3 regions of the Bradyrhizobium sp. Kon37 genome follow, and region 3 is predicted to be linked to each of the others. Evidence: riboswitches for the same ligand, from Rfam matches in the RefSeq annotation. Region 3 holds a riboswitch; each other region holds the start of a gene.
What was found. A riboswitch is a leader RNA that binds a small molecule or an ion and turns the genes downstream of it on or off. The one in region 3 is predicted to bind cobalamin.
Positions count from the first base shown of each region.

Region 1 (3,274 bases), on a different contig from region 3:
CGAGAGCGATCTGTCGGCATGTCTCGCTCCGCGGGATGTCGTCACGGACAAACGACCAGTTCAGGATCGTCACTGGTCCGGTCAGCATAGCCTTGACGGGTTTTTTGGTCAGAGACTGCGCATGTCGCCACCATTTAACGGTCATGGGCTTCGGGCGGGAGACATCTCCAAACAGGATAGGAGGACGAACGCACCGCGAGCCATAAGACTGAACCCAGCCGTGCTTGGTAAACGCGAAACCCAACAGCTGCTCGCCAAAGTATTGAACCATGTCATTGCGCTCGAACTCACCGTGTACGAGCACGTCCAGGCCGATATCTTCCTGCCAATGCACGGTATGGGCTGTCTCCGCTTTCAGAAGCTGCTCGTACTGCGTGTCATTCAGCGCTCCCCGCGCATGAGCTGCACGCGCATTGCGGACGTCCGCCGTTTGCGGGAAGGATCCGATGGTTGTGGTTGGAAACATCGGCAATGCGAAGGCGACGCGCTGGACGTCGGCGCGCTGGGCGAACGCACTGCGACGGCGACGCATGCTATCGTCGATCGCGGCCATTCGTCCGGCGACGTTCGCACTATGGATCTTCGGCGATGTTTCGCGGGTGACGGATGCATCCTCTGAGAGGGCGAGTTCATCCGCCACGTCGGCAGCCTGGCCGGCCAGCGCTTTGCCCAATATCGAAAGTTCCTTGATCTTCTGCACTGAGAACGCCAGCCACGTCTTCAGATTGGGATCGAGATCGGTCTCTAGCTCAATGTCGGTGGGAACATGAAGTAGCGAGCAGGAGGGAGCAATCTGAACACGGTCCCTGCCCAGTTTTTTGACCATAGGAGCGAGCTGGTCGAGCAGCGCGGGCAGATTGGAGCGCCACACGTTGCGACCATCAACGACGCCTAGCGAGACCACGAGATCTCCACGGGCTCTGGCGACAATCGCGTCCAACTGGCCGGGTGCCCGAACCAAGTCGACATGGAGTCCGGCAACGGGCAAAGCCAAGACTGTCTCAAGATTGTCGCCGACACCTCCAAAATACGTGGCCAGCATGATTTTTAGGGGCGGTACGGCGTTAACGAAATGAGCATAGGCCCGGCGGACAGCCGCCCGAGATCCTTCGTCGACGTCCATCACTAGGCATGGCTCGTCGAGCTGAACCCATTCAGCGCCGCGCGAGGCTAGTTCGCGGAGAACATCGACATAGACGGGGAGGAGCCGATCAAGCAGCGAGAGCGGATTGAATGCGGGATCTACGCTTTTGCCGAGCTTCAGGAAAGTGACTGGGCCCACTAGGACGGGCCGCGTCTGATAGCCGAGGCTTCTTGCCTCCTCATATTCCTCGATCGGCTTCCGAGAGGCAAACTTAAAGATCTGATCCTGGTGAAATTCCGGCACCATGTAGTGGTAGTTCGTATCGAACCACTTCGTCATCTCCTGTGCGGCTACGCCGGGCCCATGCTGAGCGTGGCCACCGTCCTGAGCGCCACGCGCCATGGTGAAGTAGGTTTTGAGCGACACAGGACCTTCGGTCCAGCCATAAACGTCGGGAATGGCGCCGACCATCAGGCTGGTATCGAGTACATGATCGTAGAGCGAGAAGTCATTCGAAGGAATGACGGTCGCACCGCGGGATTTCTGCCGTGCCCAATTAGCGGCACGAAGTCCACTCCCCGCCTCGAGGAGCTCGGCTTCGCCGGACTTTCCCGCCCAGTAGCTCTCGAGCGCGAATTTGAGTTCGCGTCGTGGGCCGATGCGTGACGTCCCCAGTGTGGCAACGGGAAGCGAAAGGATTGACATAGCCTAGACCCCATGTTGGGGCAAAGGCCATGGCGGACGCAGACAGCGAACATCGCGTGAGCGACAACTGCTTGGCGCACACCGGGACGCCCCGCCCGTGGACGATATCTTGTCGAGGCAGGTCTACTGGCTCACAGGTCGTCGCTGCTGTCCGGCCTTCCCGAAGCCGCATGGCTTCAGTGACTTCGTTGGACAGCGGCTCGCCGCTTACAGTTGCGGGGGCAGCGCCGGCATTGCACCGGCTTCCCTCTTAGCTCCGGATCAAACGAAATCCGGAGACCGCGACGGCTTGAATTATGCGCACGAGGATCGATGCGTCAACCTACCGATTCTCGCTGCGATATTGCCCAAGCGATTACGAGCGCACTAGGCGGGTACGACGGTCTTGCTCGCGGCCTAGTGAACACGCCCGGATCTGTGGAGGCTCCGCTTGTGAAATGCATTCGCTCCCCGCTCGCGTAACGGTTGAGCTCCACCACCGGAACGAACCCGGGCCGCTTTCGGTATCTGTGTGATCGCGAGGAGGCGACCTTTTCCGTCAGCAGCTTTTCGAACCTGCGCGTCAGGAAGGTGCGATCATCCTCAGCCGGCATCCGTTTGGTCACAGCCCACGAGGGCTCCCTAGAAATTTCGAAAGCCGGATTGCTCCAGGACCGCACGGATGATCAGGTCGGCTCCATGGGTGTTCGGCGAGCCCGCGACCAGGCACGAGGTCGTCCGCCTCCGTGAGGTTGGCCAAGATGATCTTCTCGGTGCACTAGGTGTTCACGTGCTGAGCGACTTTTGCGCCGGCTTCGATGCGTCCGTGGCCGCTCGACGCCGGTCTGCCTCGCCTCGACTCGCGGCCAGCGACGATAGGCCTTAACGCGGCCACGGAGCATCGAGGGCCTTGTCCTTGTTCGTGACAAATTCGACGGTGTCCTCCGAGAGAGCCCTTTGAGGGGGTCCTCGGAGTCGCTCAGCGTCTTAAGCTCATAACGATGTTAATCGACCTCGATGCGCCCCATGCGGTCGTGGTCTCCTCAAGGTCCCACATCTACAACTTCGTTCGCGAAATCGAGCGATGAGGCCTTGGTCGCGGGCTGCCTATCCTGTCTTGGACGGGACACAGGTGTCAGGGACCGGACAGACCACCGCGCATTGCGGCGTGTCGCAATGGCCCTCGCACTCCGTACATTTTTTGGCATCGATAACGTAAATGTCGCGCTTCAGACTGATCGCCGCGTTGGGACACTCGAACTCACATGCGCCACAAACGGTGCATTGCGAAGCGACGATCTTGTAAGCCATGCGTTCCGACTCCTTAGGCGAGCGATGCCATGGGCGATCCCTTTCAAATGCCGTGCCAAACGCAGACGCGCTCAATGTTGGGCAATTTGCCCAATTCGGCTGTCCCCGGTCTGAGACCATGTTGCGTCGGCGACAGCAACAGGTCGCTTCAATTTCAGGCTACGAGCCACCGGGCCCTCTTGCGAGAGTCAGTCG
Region 1 covers NZ_JBVVOY010000005.1:254,305-257,578, reverse strand. Annotated here, with positions in the region: gene metE (5-methyltetrahydropteroyltriglutamate--homocysteine S-methyltransferase) at 1-1,789, opposite strand, end outside; cobalamin riboswitch at 1,889-2,088, opposite strand; gene AC0L3J_RS14695 (4Fe-4S binding protein) at 2,876-3,079, opposite strand.
Region 1: linked by a shared signal. The riboswitch ahead of metE (5-methyltetrahydropteroyltriglutamate--homocysteine S-methyltransferase) and the one ahead of AC0L3J_RS21315 (DUF1636 family protein) in region 3 are both predicted to bind cobalamin.

Region 2 (3,274 bases), on a different contig from region 3:
CAGCGGCACCTTTGGCGCGAGGATGAAGATGTTGGCCACCGTCGGGTCCGCCGCCGTCGCATATTGGCTGTACAGCATCACCCCGGGCGCGATGTCCCAGGTGTAGCCGATGCGCCCGGTGACCGGATTGAACTTGGTCGAGAACGGATAGCCTTTTCCGGACGCTAGCGAGCCGTCGGGATTGAAGCGCGTGCGCGATAGTTCGATATCCTCGAACCGGATGCCGCCGATCAGCGCGAAGGTCGAGGTCAGCTTGAGCCGGTCCTCGAACGACAGCGCCGTGGTGTCGAGATGGGTGTAGATCTTCTCGTCGCTGCGCGGGCCGTAAAGCCCGCGGTCCGGATTGATCAGCTCGACCGTGTCGGAGAAGAACTTTGTATCCTGCGAGACGTTGAATTGCGAGCTGCTTGCCGCAACCGTAGCGACGAAGCGGTTGTCCATTCCACCGAGGTTGGAATTGACGGTGAGGTCGGTGATGTTGCCATAGAGCCGTTGCGCGTGGTCCAGCGCCAGCCGCTCGCGATAGACCTTGTTCGGCCCGGAATCGTCGAACGAGCTGATCTCGTTGTTGAACCAGTGCCGATGCGCGTCGTAGCCGTAGACCTGGCTGCGCAGCGAGATGTTGTTGGTGATGTCCCACTGGAAGCCGCTGCGCAGCCAGAGCTCGTTGGCCCCGCTGTGATTGTCGAGCACGTTGTAGCTTGTCGTCAGCGTGCGCGCGTCGATGGTAACGGGATTGAGCGCCCCGGCATGGCCGTTGAGGTAGCAATTGGTCCACTGGCCCGAGACGATGCCTGACGTCGGCACGACGCCGGGCGCGTTCGCCGGCACCAGCGGCGTTCCCCAATAGAATCGGTCCTTGTCCTGCTTGTATTCGGCGGCGCCCCAGATCTTCAGGCTGTCGTTGACGCGGTAGTTCAACTGGCCCGAGACGTTGCTGAGCTTCGAATAGGTGTCGTCGATGAAGCTCTTGTCGTTGGAATGGCTGATGTCGAAACGGTAGTCGAGGCCATTGACCAGCGTGCTGCCGCCGGAACCGTAGCCGGCGCGATAGCCGTTGAAGGAATCGTAGGAGGTGAAGGCCTCGTTGATAATGGGCCCGGTGTGCGGCGCCTTGGTGACGTAGTTGATCGCACCGCCGGTGGATCCGAGTCCCGATACCAGGGAGTTGGGGCCCTTGATGATCTCGACCTGCTGCAGATTGGCGGTATCCATGGGCCGGCCCGTCATGGTCGACGGCCCGATCGGGATGCCGTTGTAGAGGGTGGTGAGCTGGTCGCCGCTAAAGCCGCGCATGGAGAAGATTGCGGGCGCGCCCGGCGCATCGCCGCCGGTGACGCCGACCGCGGCCTTGGCGACATCGGTAGTGGTCCTGATGCCCTGATCCTGCATGGTCTGCTGGTCAATGACCTCGACGGTCGCTGGCGTTTCCCGTGCCGTGATTCCGAGCCGGGAGCCGACATCGGTGACGGCGGCCGTGTTCAACGGCGTCTGCACCTGATAGCTCGGAGGCTGGGTTGTTGGGTTGGCAACCACCGGAGCGGCGCGATTACGCCCTACGTTGCGCCGGGCCGTGCGCGATCTCTGAGCGCCGGGGCTGACGGTTACGGCCGGTCTTGGAGTGGGCGGGGTGACGATCACCGGGCCGACCTCGCGGGAGGCGTTGTCGCGGACCGCGGTCTGCGCCATCGCCATGGAGGACAGGGATGTCGAGAGCAGCAAGGCGAGCAGGGCAGGTGTGGCGCGCCGAAAATTGCCGGCTCTTCCCTGAGAGATCTGGATAAGGACACGCGAATGTTCCGGCGCAACGCCCGGACCGAAATAAAGATTTTGCACGACAACGCTCTGCGGCGACGCAAACTAACCGTCACCGCGGTTGCCTTAGCAGTCTGCCTTCGCCCCTAGCGGCAGATGCACCGGCTACTCTTCCGACATCAGGGCACCCCGCCCAATGCGTTCGCGCGTGACCATGGCTGGTAGCAGGTTTCCTGGCTCGCGGGTCATCGCCTTCGACCACCTTCCCAGAGGCCCAAGCGGGGCTCCAGTGGTTCGTTTGGTCGTCGGCTATCCGCCTACAGTTGCGGGGGCAGCCGCGGAATTGCCCACTCGAGGTGGACGCACCGCATTCCCTTGGAGAGTCCTTGCGGACACTACCGCGCGGGAAACTGGCATTTGGCGATGAGCGCGTCAACATCCGCGTATGACCGGCGCCTCTGGCGGAGTGCCGCAGCACGAGATGCCGCGGCATTCTTGCTTAGGGCCTCCTGTCCGCCGATCCAGCCGGTTGCGTTTGCGAGAGCCGCTGCTTCACCGTCCTTGCGATCGCCGCCGGGGCCTCCTCGGGGATCGCGAAGCATGAACTCGCGTTGATCTCGCACAGGACGTAGGTGTCGGCACCGGCCGCGTCTTTCGGACCGTACAGGAAGTCCGCGTCCCAGATGACCGGAAGCGAGCCTGCGTCGATGTCCAGCGTCTTCATCATTCCCGGGGTCCACTCGTCTTCCATCAAGCGACGCAGCCGCTGGAAGCGCGAGTCTGCGTTCGAGGTATAGAGCCGCGGTCCGGCCTCGGAACGGGCATCCGGCGAGTCAACCAGGGCTTTGACTTTGTGAGAGCCGAAGCCGGCACAGCGATCGCCCGCCATATAGCAGCGCACCACGCCTTCGCTCAAGCGAGGCTGGAATGGCTGATCGACCACGCTGCCGTTCTCGAAATATTCCGTGCAGCGACCGAGAAAACTCTCCAACGTCAGTTCCTCGGAGACATCCTTGGTCGCGTCCAGCACCTTTATCATCGGGGAATTCGGCAGGCTCTCGACCTTCCACACGCCTTGGCCGCCGTTACCGCGGTTGCGCTTGATCACGCGCGGACCGGTGGCGAGCCGTGTCGGCAACTCGGCGCGCATGGCCTCGGCGGTTTGATATAAAGCCGTGTCGCATCCCCACCCCATCGAGCGGGTACGATAGAGTACCTCCTTGGTGCCCATCTTGAGAATGACGTCCGGATGAGCGCTGACCCACACGCCCCGCGCCGCTACGTCGCGAAGCAGGGGATCAAGCTCAACCCGCGTCTTGCCCTGGTGGATCGGATCGACCCAGACGAGCACGCCGTCCACCGCGAGCAACTGCTCGCGGACCTCTTCGGCGAGGCTTTCGTCGTAGATCGCCGGCCGGGCTTCGATGCCGACCGCCGCGAGTGCTCCGAAGACGCGGACGAAGCGGCTGTTTTGCGCCGTCGCATCCCGCCGCGCGGCAGCGTCGCCTCGCGAGAGGAT
Region 2 covers NZ_JBVVOY010000003.1:53,413-56,686, reverse strand. Annotated here, with positions in the region: gene AC0L3J_RS08255 (TonB-dependent receptor) at 1-1,836, opposite strand, end outside; cobalamin riboswitch at 1,962-2,170, opposite strand; gene AC0L3J_RS08250 (Cj0069 family protein) at 2,255-3,274, opposite strand, start outside.
Region 2: linked by a shared signal. The riboswitch ahead of AC0L3J_RS08255 (TonB-dependent receptor) and the one ahead of AC0L3J_RS21315 (DUF1636 family protein) in region 3 are both predicted to bind cobalamin.

Region 3 (3,274 bases):
GCATCCAGCCGCGTATCGTCGCGGCCGTCGGCCGGCAGCACGGCCAGCACGATGCCGCGCTCCTTCGCCAGTTGCTGCAGGGCCGCGAGCCCATACGACCAATAGGACTCACCCCCGATCAGACGCACGAGGATGCCGCGCGCCTGCGCCAGCGTGCGCTCGATATAGGTGTCGACCGAGAGCGGATGACGGAGTTCTGCGAGATTGACGAGCCGTAGCGACGGCAGGCTGTCGCGGCCACGGCGCCAGCCGGCCGCGAACGCGGCAAGATCGGAATCTGAATACGAGAGCACCACGAGATCGGCCGGATCCTGGCCGATGTCCCTTGGTATCGCGGTCTCCTCGAGACCGCGGCTCTCGCGGAAGACTACGTGCATTAGATACCAGATCCTGAAAGACCAAGTCCCGCCTTGATCGCGGCTTCATCAATGTTTCCGTGCTCGCCGATCACGACGAGCTTTGACCGCCTCGCACCCGCGCCCCAGGGCTTGTCGAACTGGTGCCGCACGCGCTCGCCGACCGCTTGCAGCAAGAGGCGCATCGGCTTGCCCTCCACCGCGATGTAACCCTTGACGCGCAGCACGTTCTGCTCGCGCGCCAGCCGCTGAACGGATGCGACCAGCACGTCGATGTCGGTGACCTCAGGAAGATCGATCACGACGGACGCAAAATCGTCGTGCTCATGATCCTCCTCGCCGTCGTGATGCGAGGGCCGCGCGGCGAGATCATTCTCGGCGGCAGCGCCGAGGTCGAGGATGACACGCGCGTCGATCGCGCCGTCGGTGATCGCCAGCATCGGCACGCGGCGCGACATCTCGGCGGTGATCGCCGCCTTGGCTGTCTCGAGCCCTGCCGCGCCCGCAAGATCCGCCTTGGTCAGCAGCACGATGTCGGCGCAGGCGATCTGGTCCTCAAACACTTCCGACAGCGGCGTCTCATGGTCGAGATTGCCGTCCGCCGCGCGCTGCGCTTCGACGGCAATTGGGTCGGGCGCGAAACGGCCGGCAGCAACAGCTTCGGCGTCGGCGAGCGCGATCACGCCGTCGACCGTGATGCGCGAACGGATCTCCGGCCAGTCGAACGCCTTCAGCAGCGGTTTGGGCAGAGCCAGGCCCGAGGTCTCGATCAGGATATGATCGGGCCGCACCGGCCGCGACAGCAGCTTCTCCATGGTCGGAATGAAATCGTCGGCGACAGTGCAGCAGATGCAGCCATTGGCGAGCTCGATGATGTTCTCTTCCGGGCAATTCGCATCGGCGCAGGATTTCAGAATCTCGCCATCGACGCCTTCGCTGCCGAACTCGTTGACGAGCACCGCGAGCTTCTTGCCGTTGGCGTTGGCGAGCAGATGCTGGATCAGCGTGGTCTTGCCGGAGCCGAGAAAGCCCGTGACGACCGTGACCGGGACTTTTGCGAGCGAATTCATTCGGCAGCCTCCGGCACGACGGCCAAGGGGAGAATGGGGGGAATGCGGGCAAGCGATTGCTTGCGGAAGATCTCCGGGCGGCTGCGCCAGGGCACGAGGCCGTCGGGCGCGGCCGCATAGGCCGCGGCGCCCGCGACCACGTCGCTCGCATGCGCATCCGAGAGGCGACCATAGACATAGGACCAGCGGCCGGGCGCGCTGAGCGCGACCGAGCAACCCTGGTTGCATGCAGACAGGCATTCGACGGGAACCACGCTGACGCCCTCGGGCACGCCGGCCTCGAGGATCGCACCATGCAGGCGCTTGCCGGGCGTCGTCTCGCCCTCGCCAAGCGTCTCGCCGGCGCGGCAGGTGATGCAGACATGAAGTGTGACGGTCATCGCTTCTTCCAGAATAAACAGCGGGAAGCGAAGAGGCCCACGAACCGTTCTTGCGAAGGCCCGTTTCCCCGTCGCGGAACACCCCGTCCGCCGGTCCAAAATCGTCCGCGTTGGCAGGTCTCCCGGCTTCCGGAGCAGGGTTTCCCCTTCGATCCCCGCCTTCCCGATCTCATGGGGATCAGTGGCTTCGGGCATCTCTCCGGTCACGGTCGCGGGGGCGGCTGCATTTTGGAACCAAATCTTGCCGATTCGGACCCTATCGCATTCCCTCTTCGCCTGTCGTAGGACAGGAACCAACGTCGGGCCACCATTTGCCCCCGACCGCCTCTTGTCAAGCCGAAGGACCCCGTCCGATGACGTCAGAACCGGATACCCAGACGGCCGACGAAACCGACGCCCGTCACGCCTCGAAAATGGCGAAGAAGAAGGTCGCCCGCGACAAGATCATGGCGACCAAGAGCGGCGAAAAGGGCCTCATCATCGTCCACACCGGCGCCGGCAAGGGCAAGTCGTCCTCGGCCTTCGGCATGATCGTCCGCTGCGTCGCCCATGGCTTTCCCTGTGCGGTCGTGCAGTTCATCAAGGGCGCCTGGGATACCGGCGAGCGCCGCATGCTCACCGGCCATTTCGGCGACCTCTGCCAATTCCACGCCATGGGCGAAGGCTTTACCTGGGAGACGCAGGACCGCGCCCGCGACATCGCGGCCGCCCGCGCCGGCTGGGAGAAGGCCAAGGAGCTGATCCTCGACCAGAATCTCCGCATGGTCGTGCTCGACGAGATCAACATCGCGCTGCGCTACGACTATCTCGACATCGCGGAGGTTGTCGATTTCCTGGCGACCTCGAAGCCGCCGATGACGCATGTCGTGCTTACCGGGCGCAACGCCAAGGACGAGCTGATCGAGATCGCCGATCTCGTCACCGAGATGACGCTGGTCAAGCATCCCTTCCGCTCCGGCATCAAGGCGCAAGCCGGCGTCGAGTTCTAAGAAACTCGCGATGGCGCGCGCATTGATGATCCAGGGGGCCGGCTCGGACGTGGGCAAGTCGCTCATCGTCGCCGGCCTCGCGCGCGCCTTTGTGCGACGCGGCCTGCGCGTGCTCCCGTTCAAGCCGCAGAACATGTCGAACAATGCGGCCGTCACGGTCGACGGCGGCGAGATCGGCCGCGCCCAGGCGCTCCAGGCGCTCGCCGCTGGCGTCGAGCCGCACACCGACATGAACCCGGTGCTGCTCAAGCCCGAGACCGATGTCGGCGCGCAGGTGATCGTGCAGGGAAAACGCATCGCGACCGCGCGTGCGCGTGAATATGCGGCGATGAAGCCGTCATTGATGGGCGCCGTGCTGGAGAGCTTCGAGCGGCTGAAGGCGCGCGCCGATCTCGTGCTGGTGGAAGGCGCCGGCAGCCCGGCCGAGGTGAACCTGCGCAAGGCCGACATCGCCAATATGGGCTTTGCGCGCAAGGCCG
Region 3 covers NZ_JBVVOY010000011.1:136,240-139,513, reverse strand. Annotated here, with positions in the region: gene cobN (cobaltochelatase subunit CobN) at 1-377, opposite strand, end outside; gene cobW (cobalamin biosynthesis protein CobW) at 377-1,426, opposite strand; gene AC0L3J_RS21315 (DUF1636 family protein) at 1,423-1,806, opposite strand; cobalamin riboswitch at 1,902-2,119, opposite strand; gene cobO (cob(I)yrinic acid a,c-diamide adenosyltransferase) at 2,160-2,795, shown strand; gene AC0L3J_RS21305 (cobyric acid synthase) at 2,806-3,274, shown strand, end outside.